One region of the Streptomyces sp. NPDC059373 genome, then DNA from elsewhere that is predicted to be linked to it. Evidence: riboswitches for the same ligand, from Rfam matches in the RefSeq annotation. Region 1 holds a riboswitch; the other holds the start of a gene.
The links. A riboswitch is a leader RNA that binds a small molecule or an ion and turns the genes downstream of it on or off. The one in region 1 is predicted to bind cyclic di-AMP.
Positions count from the first base shown of each region.

Region 2: linked by a shared signal. The riboswitch ahead of ACFXJ5_RS04355 (M23 family metallopeptidase) and the one ahead of ACFXJ5_RS01950 (NlpC/P60 family protein) in region 1 are both predicted to bind cyclic di-AMP.

Region 1 covers NZ_JBHYXC010000001.1:424,953-429,112, forward strand. Annotated here, with positions in the region: gene ACFXJ5_RS01940 (M23 family metallopeptidase) at 1-1, shown strand, start outside; gene pcrA (DNA helicase PcrA) at 45-2,483, opposite strand; cyclic di-AMP (ydaO/yuaA leader) riboswitch at 2,659-2,830, shown strand; gene ACFXJ5_RS01950 (NlpC/P60 family protein) at 2,839-3,933, shown strand; gene ACFXJ5_RS01955 (hypothetical protein) at 3,995-4,160, opposite strand, start outside.
Region 2 covers NZ_JBHYXC010000002.1:37,865-42,024, reverse strand. Annotated here, with positions in the region: gene ACFXJ5_RS04365 (PP2C family protein-serine/threonine phosphatase) at 1-1,042, shown strand, start outside; gene ACFXJ5_RS04360 (DUF2332 domain-containing protein) at 1,219-2,196, opposite strand; cyclic di-AMP (ydaO/yuaA leader) riboswitch at 2,502-2,642, shown strand; gene ACFXJ5_RS04355 (M23 family metallopeptidase) at 2,654-3,835, shown strand; gene ACFXJ5_RS04350 (hypothetical protein) at 3,918-4,160, opposite strand, start outside.

The DNA.
Region 1 (4,160 bases):
AGCCAGCCCCAGCCGAACCCGAACGGCAAGAGCCACAGCCAGGGCTAGAGCTTCTCCACCGGCGCATACCGCAGCAGCAGCCGCTTCGGCTTCTCCTCGCCGAAGTCGACCGTAGCCTCCGCCGAGTCCCCGGCGCCCTTCACCCCGACGACCGTGCCCAGCCCGAAGGTGTCGTGCGTGACCCGGTCGCCCACCGCCAGCGCCACCACCGGACGGTCCTTGGCGACCCGGCGCGTGGCGAAGCCGCTCGGGCCGCCCTTCGACCGGGACGACGAGAAGATCCCCGAGGCGGCGGCCGCCGACGCCGCGGCGGAAGCCGAGGGAGCCGACGAGCCACCGGTGCGCTTCCACTCGATCAGCGTCTCCGGGATCTCCTCCAGGAAGCGCGACGGCGGGTTGTACGAGGGCTGGCCCCAGGCGCTGCGCATCGTGGACCGGGTGACGTAGAGCCGCTCCCGTGCCCGCGTGATGCCGACGTATGCCAGCCGGCGCTCCTCCTCGAGCTCCTTGGCCTGGCCGAGGGAGCGCATATGGGGGAAGACGCCGTCCTCCATGCCCGTCAGGAAGACGACGGGGAACTCCAGGCCCTTCGCCGTGTGCAGCGTCATCAGCGTTATGACACCGCCACCGTCCCCCTCCTCTCCGTCGGGGATCTGGTCGGAGTCGGCGACCAGTGCGACCTGCTCCAGGAAGTCCGCCAGTGTGCCCGGCTGCTCCTCCGTGCGGTCCTGCTCGAACTCCAGGGCCACGGCGGCAAGTTCCTGGAGGTTCTCCACCCGGGTCTCGTCCTGGGGGTCCGTGGACGCCTGGAGCTCCGCCAGATAGCCCGTACGCTCCAGCACCGCCTCCAGCACGGTCGCGGGGCCCGCCCCGGACTCCACGATCGTCCGCAGTTCCTCCAGCAGCTCGTTGAACCGCTTCACCGCGTTCGCCGACCGGGCCGCCATGCCGTACGCCTCGTCGACCCGCCGCAGCGCGGCCGCGAAGGAGATCTTCTCCCGCAGCGCCAGCGCCTCCAGCATGGCCTCCGCGCGGTCACCGATGCCGCGCTTGGGCACGTTCAGGATCCGCCGCAGCGGGACGGTGTCCTCGGGGTTCGCGAGCACCCGCAGATAGGCGAGGACGTCACGGACTTCCTTGCGCTCGTAGAAGCGCACGCCGCCGACGACCTTGTACGGCAGGCCGACCCGGATGAACACTTCCTCGAAGACACGGGACTGGGCGTTCGTCCGGTAGAAGACGGCCACATCGCCGGGCTTCGCGTCCCCGGCGTCGGTGAGCCGGTCGATCTCCTCGGCGATGTACTGCGCCTCGTCGTGCTCCTGGTCGGCGACATAGCCGGTGATGACCGGGCCGTCGCCGGCCTCCGTCCACAGGTTCTTCGGGCGCCGCGAGGCGTTCCGCTCGATGACCGCGTTGGCCGCCGTCAGGATCGTCTGTGTGGAGCGGTAGTTCTGCTCCAGCAGGATCGTCCGGGCTTGCGGATAGTCCTCCTCGAACTGGAGGATGTTACGGATGGTGGCCCCGCGGAAGGCGTAGATCGACTGGTCCGCGTCACCCACCACACACAACTCGGCGGCCTCGTCGCCGGTCCCCACCAGCTCGCGCACCAGCGTGTACTGGGCGTGGTTGGTGTCCTGGTACTCGTCGACCAGCACATGGCGGAAGCGCCGCCGGTAGTGCTCGGCGACGTCGGGGAAGGCCTGGAGCAGGTGGACGGTGGTCATGATGATGTCGTCGAAGTCCAGTGCGTTGGCCTCGCGCAGCCGCGACTGGTAGAGCACATAGGCCTCGGCGAGCTTCTTCTCGAACGGGTTCTCCGCCTGGCCGGCGAAGGTCTCCTCGTCGATGAGCTCGTTCTTCAGGTTCGAGATCTTGGCGCTGAAGGACTTCGGCGGGTACTGCTTCGGGTCGAGGTCCAGATCCCGGCAGACCAGCGCCATCAGCCGCTTGGAGTCGGCGCCGTCGTAGATGGAGAAGCTGGAGGTGAAGCCGAGCCGCTTGCTCTCCCGCCGCAGGATCCGTACGCAGGCGCTGTGGAAGGTCATCACCCACATCGCGTTCGCGCGCGGGCCGACGAGCTGCTCGACGCGCTCCTTCATCTCACCGGCGGCCTTGTTGGTGAAGGTGATCGCCAGGATCTCGCCCGGGTGCACATGCCGGGTGGCCAGCAGGTGGGCGATGCGGTGGGTCAGGACGCGGGTCTTGCCCGAGCCGGCGCCCGCGACGATGAGCAGCGGGGCGCCCGCGTGCTCGACGGCGGCGCGCTGCTGCTCGTTCAGCCCTTCGAGCAGCGCGGCGGCGTCCACGACCGGGCGGTGGGCGCCGTCCCGGTAGTACGCGTCCCGGTGCACGGGCGCGTCGAAACGGCCGCCGAAGAGGTCGTGCGGGACCTGCTCCGGGACGTGGTCCTCGGGCGGCGGCGGGGACGCGTCGGTCGGCTCGAGGTCGGCCAGGAAGCTGTCGTCAAAGAGGCTGCTCATCGCCTCCCGAGTCTAGGCGGTAGCGCTGACAGCGACCGACGGTTCCTGTGCGTAAGGTAAAAGGTCACGAATCGGTTTCGGGATAAATCGAACATCAGCCTTCCCAAGCGCCACTCGGGTTGATTACGGTTCCGCATCAGGCGGCCCGCCCTCCCGGCGGCGACCGTGCCGTCACGGGCCGCCTTCGCTGAGTCCGGCGCGAGCCGGAGCCGGGGACCCACGTACGACGACCTTGGGGTGAATCGGTCCGCGAGTACGGGTGCGGGAACGCACACGTACGGACCGTAGGGCGGCCTTCCGATGCCCGAACCCGACAGCTAACCCGGTAAGCGGTCAACGGAAGGAGCCGCCTGCCTTGGCGACCCACCGCAAGCCCCGCAACGGCATACTCACCGCCCCCGGTCCGCGTGCGGCCGTGGGGCTCACGACCGCCGCACTGGCGACGGTCACCCTCTTCGGGGAGAGCGCGAGCGCGGCGCCGAGCACCGGCAGCAGCACGGCCTCCATCAAGAAGGTCCAGGCGAGCGTCAACAAGCTCTACCAGCAGGCCGAGGTCGCCACCGAGCGCTACAACGCGGCCAAGGACAAGACCGACAAGCAGCGCACCACCGCCGACAAGCTGCTGGACGAGGTCTCCCGCAAGACCGCCAAGCTCAACGCCACCCGGGACCAGCTCGGCGAGTTCGCCGCCGCCCAGTACCGCACCGGCGGCCTGGACGCCACGACCACGTACCTCCTGGCCAACGACCCGCAGCAGCTGCTCGACAACGCCCACGTCATGCAGCAGATGTCCGGCCGCACCGAGGCGGCCCTGGAGACCTTCCGCACCCAGCAGATCGAGATCGCCCAGGAACGCAGCAAGGCCGTCACGAGCCTGCAGAAGCTGGACGACTCGCAGCAGGAGCTGAGCAAGCAGAAGCTGGCCGTCCAGAAGAAGCTGACCACCGCGCAGAAGCTGCTCAACAGCCTCACGGCCAAGGAGAAGGCCCGGCTCGCGGCCATCCAGAAGGCGGCGGACGCGGCAGCCGCGCGGAAGGCCGCGGCAGCCAGCACGTCCACGTCCACATCCACCTCGACGAGCACCACCAGCAGCGGATACGCCGCCAAGGCCGCCAAGGCGATCGCCTTCGCCAGGTCCAAGCTCGGGGTGCCCTACGTCTACGGCGCCACCGGCCCCAACTCCTACGACTGCTCGGGCCTCACCCAGGCCGCCTGGGCCGCCGCAGGGGTCTCGATCCCGCGCGTCGCCAGCGCCCAGTACAGCTACGGCACCAAGATCACAGCCGCCGATCTACAGCCCGGCGACCTGGTCTTCTTCTACTCCGGCATCTCCCACGTCGGCCTCTACATCGGCGGCGGCGAGATGATCCACGCCCCGCACACCGGCACCGTCGTCAAGATCGCGCCGATCAGCGAGATGCCGATCGCCGGCTACGCGCGGATGGCCTGAGCAGCCCGCGGAACCAAGGAATCCGAAGGAATCCCGGGGAATCCCGGGGAATCCCGGGGAATCAGGTCCACAGGACGGCAATGAAGATGTTGGCGACGGTCAGGGCACCCACCGTGCCGAAGACCGCCGCCGGCTGCCGCTCCTCGTCGCGCTTGACGTAGACCAGGCCGAGGATCACCACCAGGAAGGCCAGCTTCACGCCGATCTTGATGTTGTTCACCGGCTGG
Region 2 (4,160 bases), on a different contig from region 1:
CGCCCTCCTCATCCTGGCCGGCGTGGTCTTCGAACTGGCCACCCCACTCGACCTCACCGGGTCGCCGATCCTGGCGGTGGCCCCGATGGTCGCCGCCCCGCTGCTGTCGTGGCGCGGGACCGCGGCCACGGGCCTCGCGGCGGTCGGGGCGGACGTGGGCCTGGCCGCGTACCACCACCACCTCGGCGACCCGGAGCGGCTGACCGCGCTGGCGACCGTCGCGGCCATCGCCGTCCTCGCACTCGGCGTCAACCGCGTCATGGGCCAGAACGACCGCCGCCTGAAATCCGCCCGCGACATCGCCGCCGCCGCCCAGGCCGCCGTGCTCCCGCCGCCGCCCTCCCGCCTCCCCGGCCTGACCGTCGCGGTGCGTTACGTCGCCGCCGAGTCGGACGCGCAGATCGGCGGCGACCTCTACGCCGTCCAGGACACCCCGCACGGCGTACGCCTCATCGTCGGCGACGTACGCGGCAAGGGCATGGGGGCCGTGCAGGCCGTCGCCGTCATCATCGGCGCCTTCCGTGAGGCGGCCGAGCAGGAGCCGACGCTCGACGGAGTCTCGGACCGCCTCGAGCGCGCGCTGGAACGCGAGGGCGAGCTCCGCTGGGACACCCTCGACCAGACCGAGGGCTTCACCACCGCCCTGCTCGCCGAGCTCCGCCCCGGCGACGACCGCCTGCGCCTGATCAACCGCGGCCACCCGCCCCCGCTGGTCGTCCACCCGGACGGCGCCGTCAAGCCCCTGGAGCCGGGTAACCCCGCCATGCCGCTGGGCATGTCCGCGCTGGGCCGCTGGCCCGACGTCGTCGACCTCGCCGACTTCCCGCCCGGCAGCACACTGCTCGTCTTCACCGACGGTGTGACCGAGGCCCGGGACGCCCGCGGCCAGTTCTACGACCCGGAGGCCGCCCTCACCGGCCGTGTCTTCCCCGGCCCGGACGCCCTGCTCGACGCGCTGATCGCGGACATCGAACACCACACGGGCGGCATGAGGGTCGACGACATGGCGGTACTGGCGCTCACCCGGCGCCGAATCCCCTGAGCCTGCCGCCGGGCTGCCGCCGGGCCCGCAGCGGGGCTGCCGCCGGGCCCGCCGCTGAGCCCGCTGCCCGGTCGCCGCCGAGCCCGCCGCGGGGCCGCCGCCGAGCCCGCCGCCGAGCCCGCCCCCGGGGCCTCCGCTGAGCCCGCTGCCGGGCTGCCGGGCCGCCGCCCCCCGCATCACTCCAGCCACTCCACGCTCTGCCCGTGCCCGTCCGTCAGCGCCACCGGCCGCCCGTCGACCGCCAGCGTCAGCCGATGCCCGTCGTCCGGCCGGGGCCCGCCCAGCCAGGGCAGGACGCTGTGGTGCTCGTTGGACACCCAGTGCCCGGGCAGGGCCCGTACGAGCTCCGCGAACCGCCGCCGGCGCGCCAGCGGCAGATACGTCAGCACCGCCGTGTGGAACACCACCAGCGTCGCGTCCGGCGCCTCGGCCGCCGCCCGCGCCGCGACCTCCGCCACCCGGTCCACCAGATCCCCCTGCACGATGTGCGCCCCCGGCGCACCCCGCACCGCCTCGATCGCCGCCCGCAGCTGCCGTACCCGGTGCTCCTGCCCCGGCCAGATCAGTGACTCCAGCCACCGCACATCCCCCGGGTCGCCCACATCCAGCGGATTCAGATCGATCCCGCCCCGCCATACGACCTCAGGCACCGCCCCCGGCACCGGCACGCCCCCGCCCGTCCGGCACCGGAACACCGCCGGTGACCCGTCCGCCCCGAACTCCGGGCCGCCGTCGTACGCGTAGCGGTACCGGTCCGGGTACAGGCACAGCCCCGCCGACGCCCCCACCTCCAGCAGGGCCAGCGGCTGCGGCAGCCCGGCCAGCACCGGCAGCAGCGTCGCGCAGCGGGCCGCCTCGTTCGTCTGGGTGAAGCGGACCAGGATCACCTCCCGTACGGAGTCCCATTCCGCGGCCACCCAGGACCGGAACGCCGCCCACTCCTTGTACGGCCCGCCCAGGTACCGCACGGCGGCGAGCAGCAGGTTGGGCTGCTGCTTGTTGCCCGCCGGGAGTCCGGAGATGAGGGCGACCAGTTCCTCGTCCTCCGCGATCCGTGCCGTCAGCTCCTCGTACAGAGGGGACTTGCCGCGCGCCTGTTGCCGCGAGAAGGCCCGGTACCGGTCCGCCACCCGCTCATCCGTGTTCACCGCCATCCGGGCAACGTACCCGGCCGCGCGGAACGGCCCGGAGGCGCCGGGGCAGGCGCACGACAACCGCGCGTCGAGCGGCGCCGGGCACCCCCGCTCACTCCGGGTGACCGGACGAGTGCCGTCCGAATAACAACTGACGCACACTCACATCTCCCGGCGGTCACAGGAGTCACGCCACTTTGCCCGCTTCTGGGTATTCCATCCGCATAGATTCCTGCTGTGAACTGCCCAGAGTGGCTTGGAATTCCCCTGCACCTCTATTAACGTTCGATAACGCAGCGCGGTCGTCCCTCCGCCGAACTGGCGGCGCCGTGCGCTTGTCGAATCCCGTCCGCGGGAACCGGGGAACCACCACCCTGGGGTGAATCGGGTCTGCTCCGGCAGAACCGTAGGAGACCTTCCTGCTCCGAACCCGTCAGCTAACCCGGTAGACGAGAAGGAAGGAAAGGAGTGCGCCCGCGTGGCGTCGAACAAGCCTGCCCTCATACCGGATTCCCATCAGCATCAGCACGACGGGTACGAGTACACCGACTGGGACACCGGCGAGTGGAACGTAGCGGCCGGCTGGACGCCCCCGGCGACAGAACAGACCGCACCCACCAAGAACGCCGTCGACGGCTGGGACACCGCCGAATGGAACATGGCGGCAGGCTGGGCAGAGCTGCGTGAAGCCGCCGCGGCCGCCGGTCTGACGGACACCGCCGCCGCGCCTACGGCGGAGTTCGAGCCCGAGTTCGCGCCGGAGCCGCACCCGGAGTTCGACGAGACCGGCATCGACGGCGACACCTGGAACCCCACCCGCGAGAACACGGCCCCCGTACGGGGTCGTCACCGCGTCGCCAAGCAGCGCACCTTCGGCCGAGGTTCGGCCGTCTTCGGTGTCGCGGCGGTCGCCGTACTCGGTGTCAGCGGCGTCGCCACGGCGGAGGGGCACAACCCCCTCCCCGTATCGCTTCCGCACCTGCCCGAGGTGTCCGACATGCCCGGTATCGGGACGCTCCTGGGCGGCAACGACACCAAGTCCGCCGACCCCGCCCAGAACCTGGACATCAACGCCGGCGAGGCACTGCGCACCCGCATCCTCGACCAGGCCACCCAGCAGAAGGCCGCCGCCGACGGCGTGGCTGCCGCGAAGGACGCCAAGGCCGCCGCGGCGGAGAAGGTGCGCGCGGAAGCCGCCGCCAAGAAGACGGCCGCCGCCGCGGCCAAGAAGGCCGCCGAGGCAAAGCGTCTGGCCGAACTCGCCAAGAGCTACGTCAAGCCGGTGGCCTCCTACACCCTCACCGCGGGCTTCGGCGAGACCAGCTCCCTCTGGTCAACCACCCACACCGGCCAGGACTTCGCCGCCCCCACCGGCACCCCGGTCAAGGCCATCCACGGCGGCACCGTCACCTCCGCCGGCTGGGCCGGCTCGTACGGCTACCGCATCATCCTGACCCTCCCCGACGGCACCGAGCTGTGGTTCTGCCACCTCTCCTCGATGATCGTCACCTCCGGCAAGGTCTCCACCGGCGACACCATCGGCCGCGTCGGCGCCACCGGCAACACCACCGGCCCCCACCTCCACCTCGAGGTCCGCCCCGGCGGCGGCAGCCCGATCGACCCGATGCCGTGGCTGCGCTCGAAGGGCCTGTCGGTCTAGGCCACTTGAGCCCTGCGTCCGCCTGCGCGGGCCCATCTGGGCCTGCTTGGGCCTGCTTGGGCCTGCTTGGGCCTACTTGGGCCTACTTGGGTGCGATGAAGTTGTACGCCTCGGGGACGGTGGGCGGCCCCTCGGACTTGGGGAAGCCCGCCTCCTCCGAGGCAGGCGTGATGACCTCGACGAAGGCCTCCATGGCCTCGGCGGACTCCCACACGTTCACGATCCGCAGCCCGTGCTCGTCGATGACGGCCGTGTGCGCCAGCAGTCCCGCCGGAGGGTTCCCGGGGCCGATCCCCACGCGCTGATTCGCCTCTTCGTACTGCAG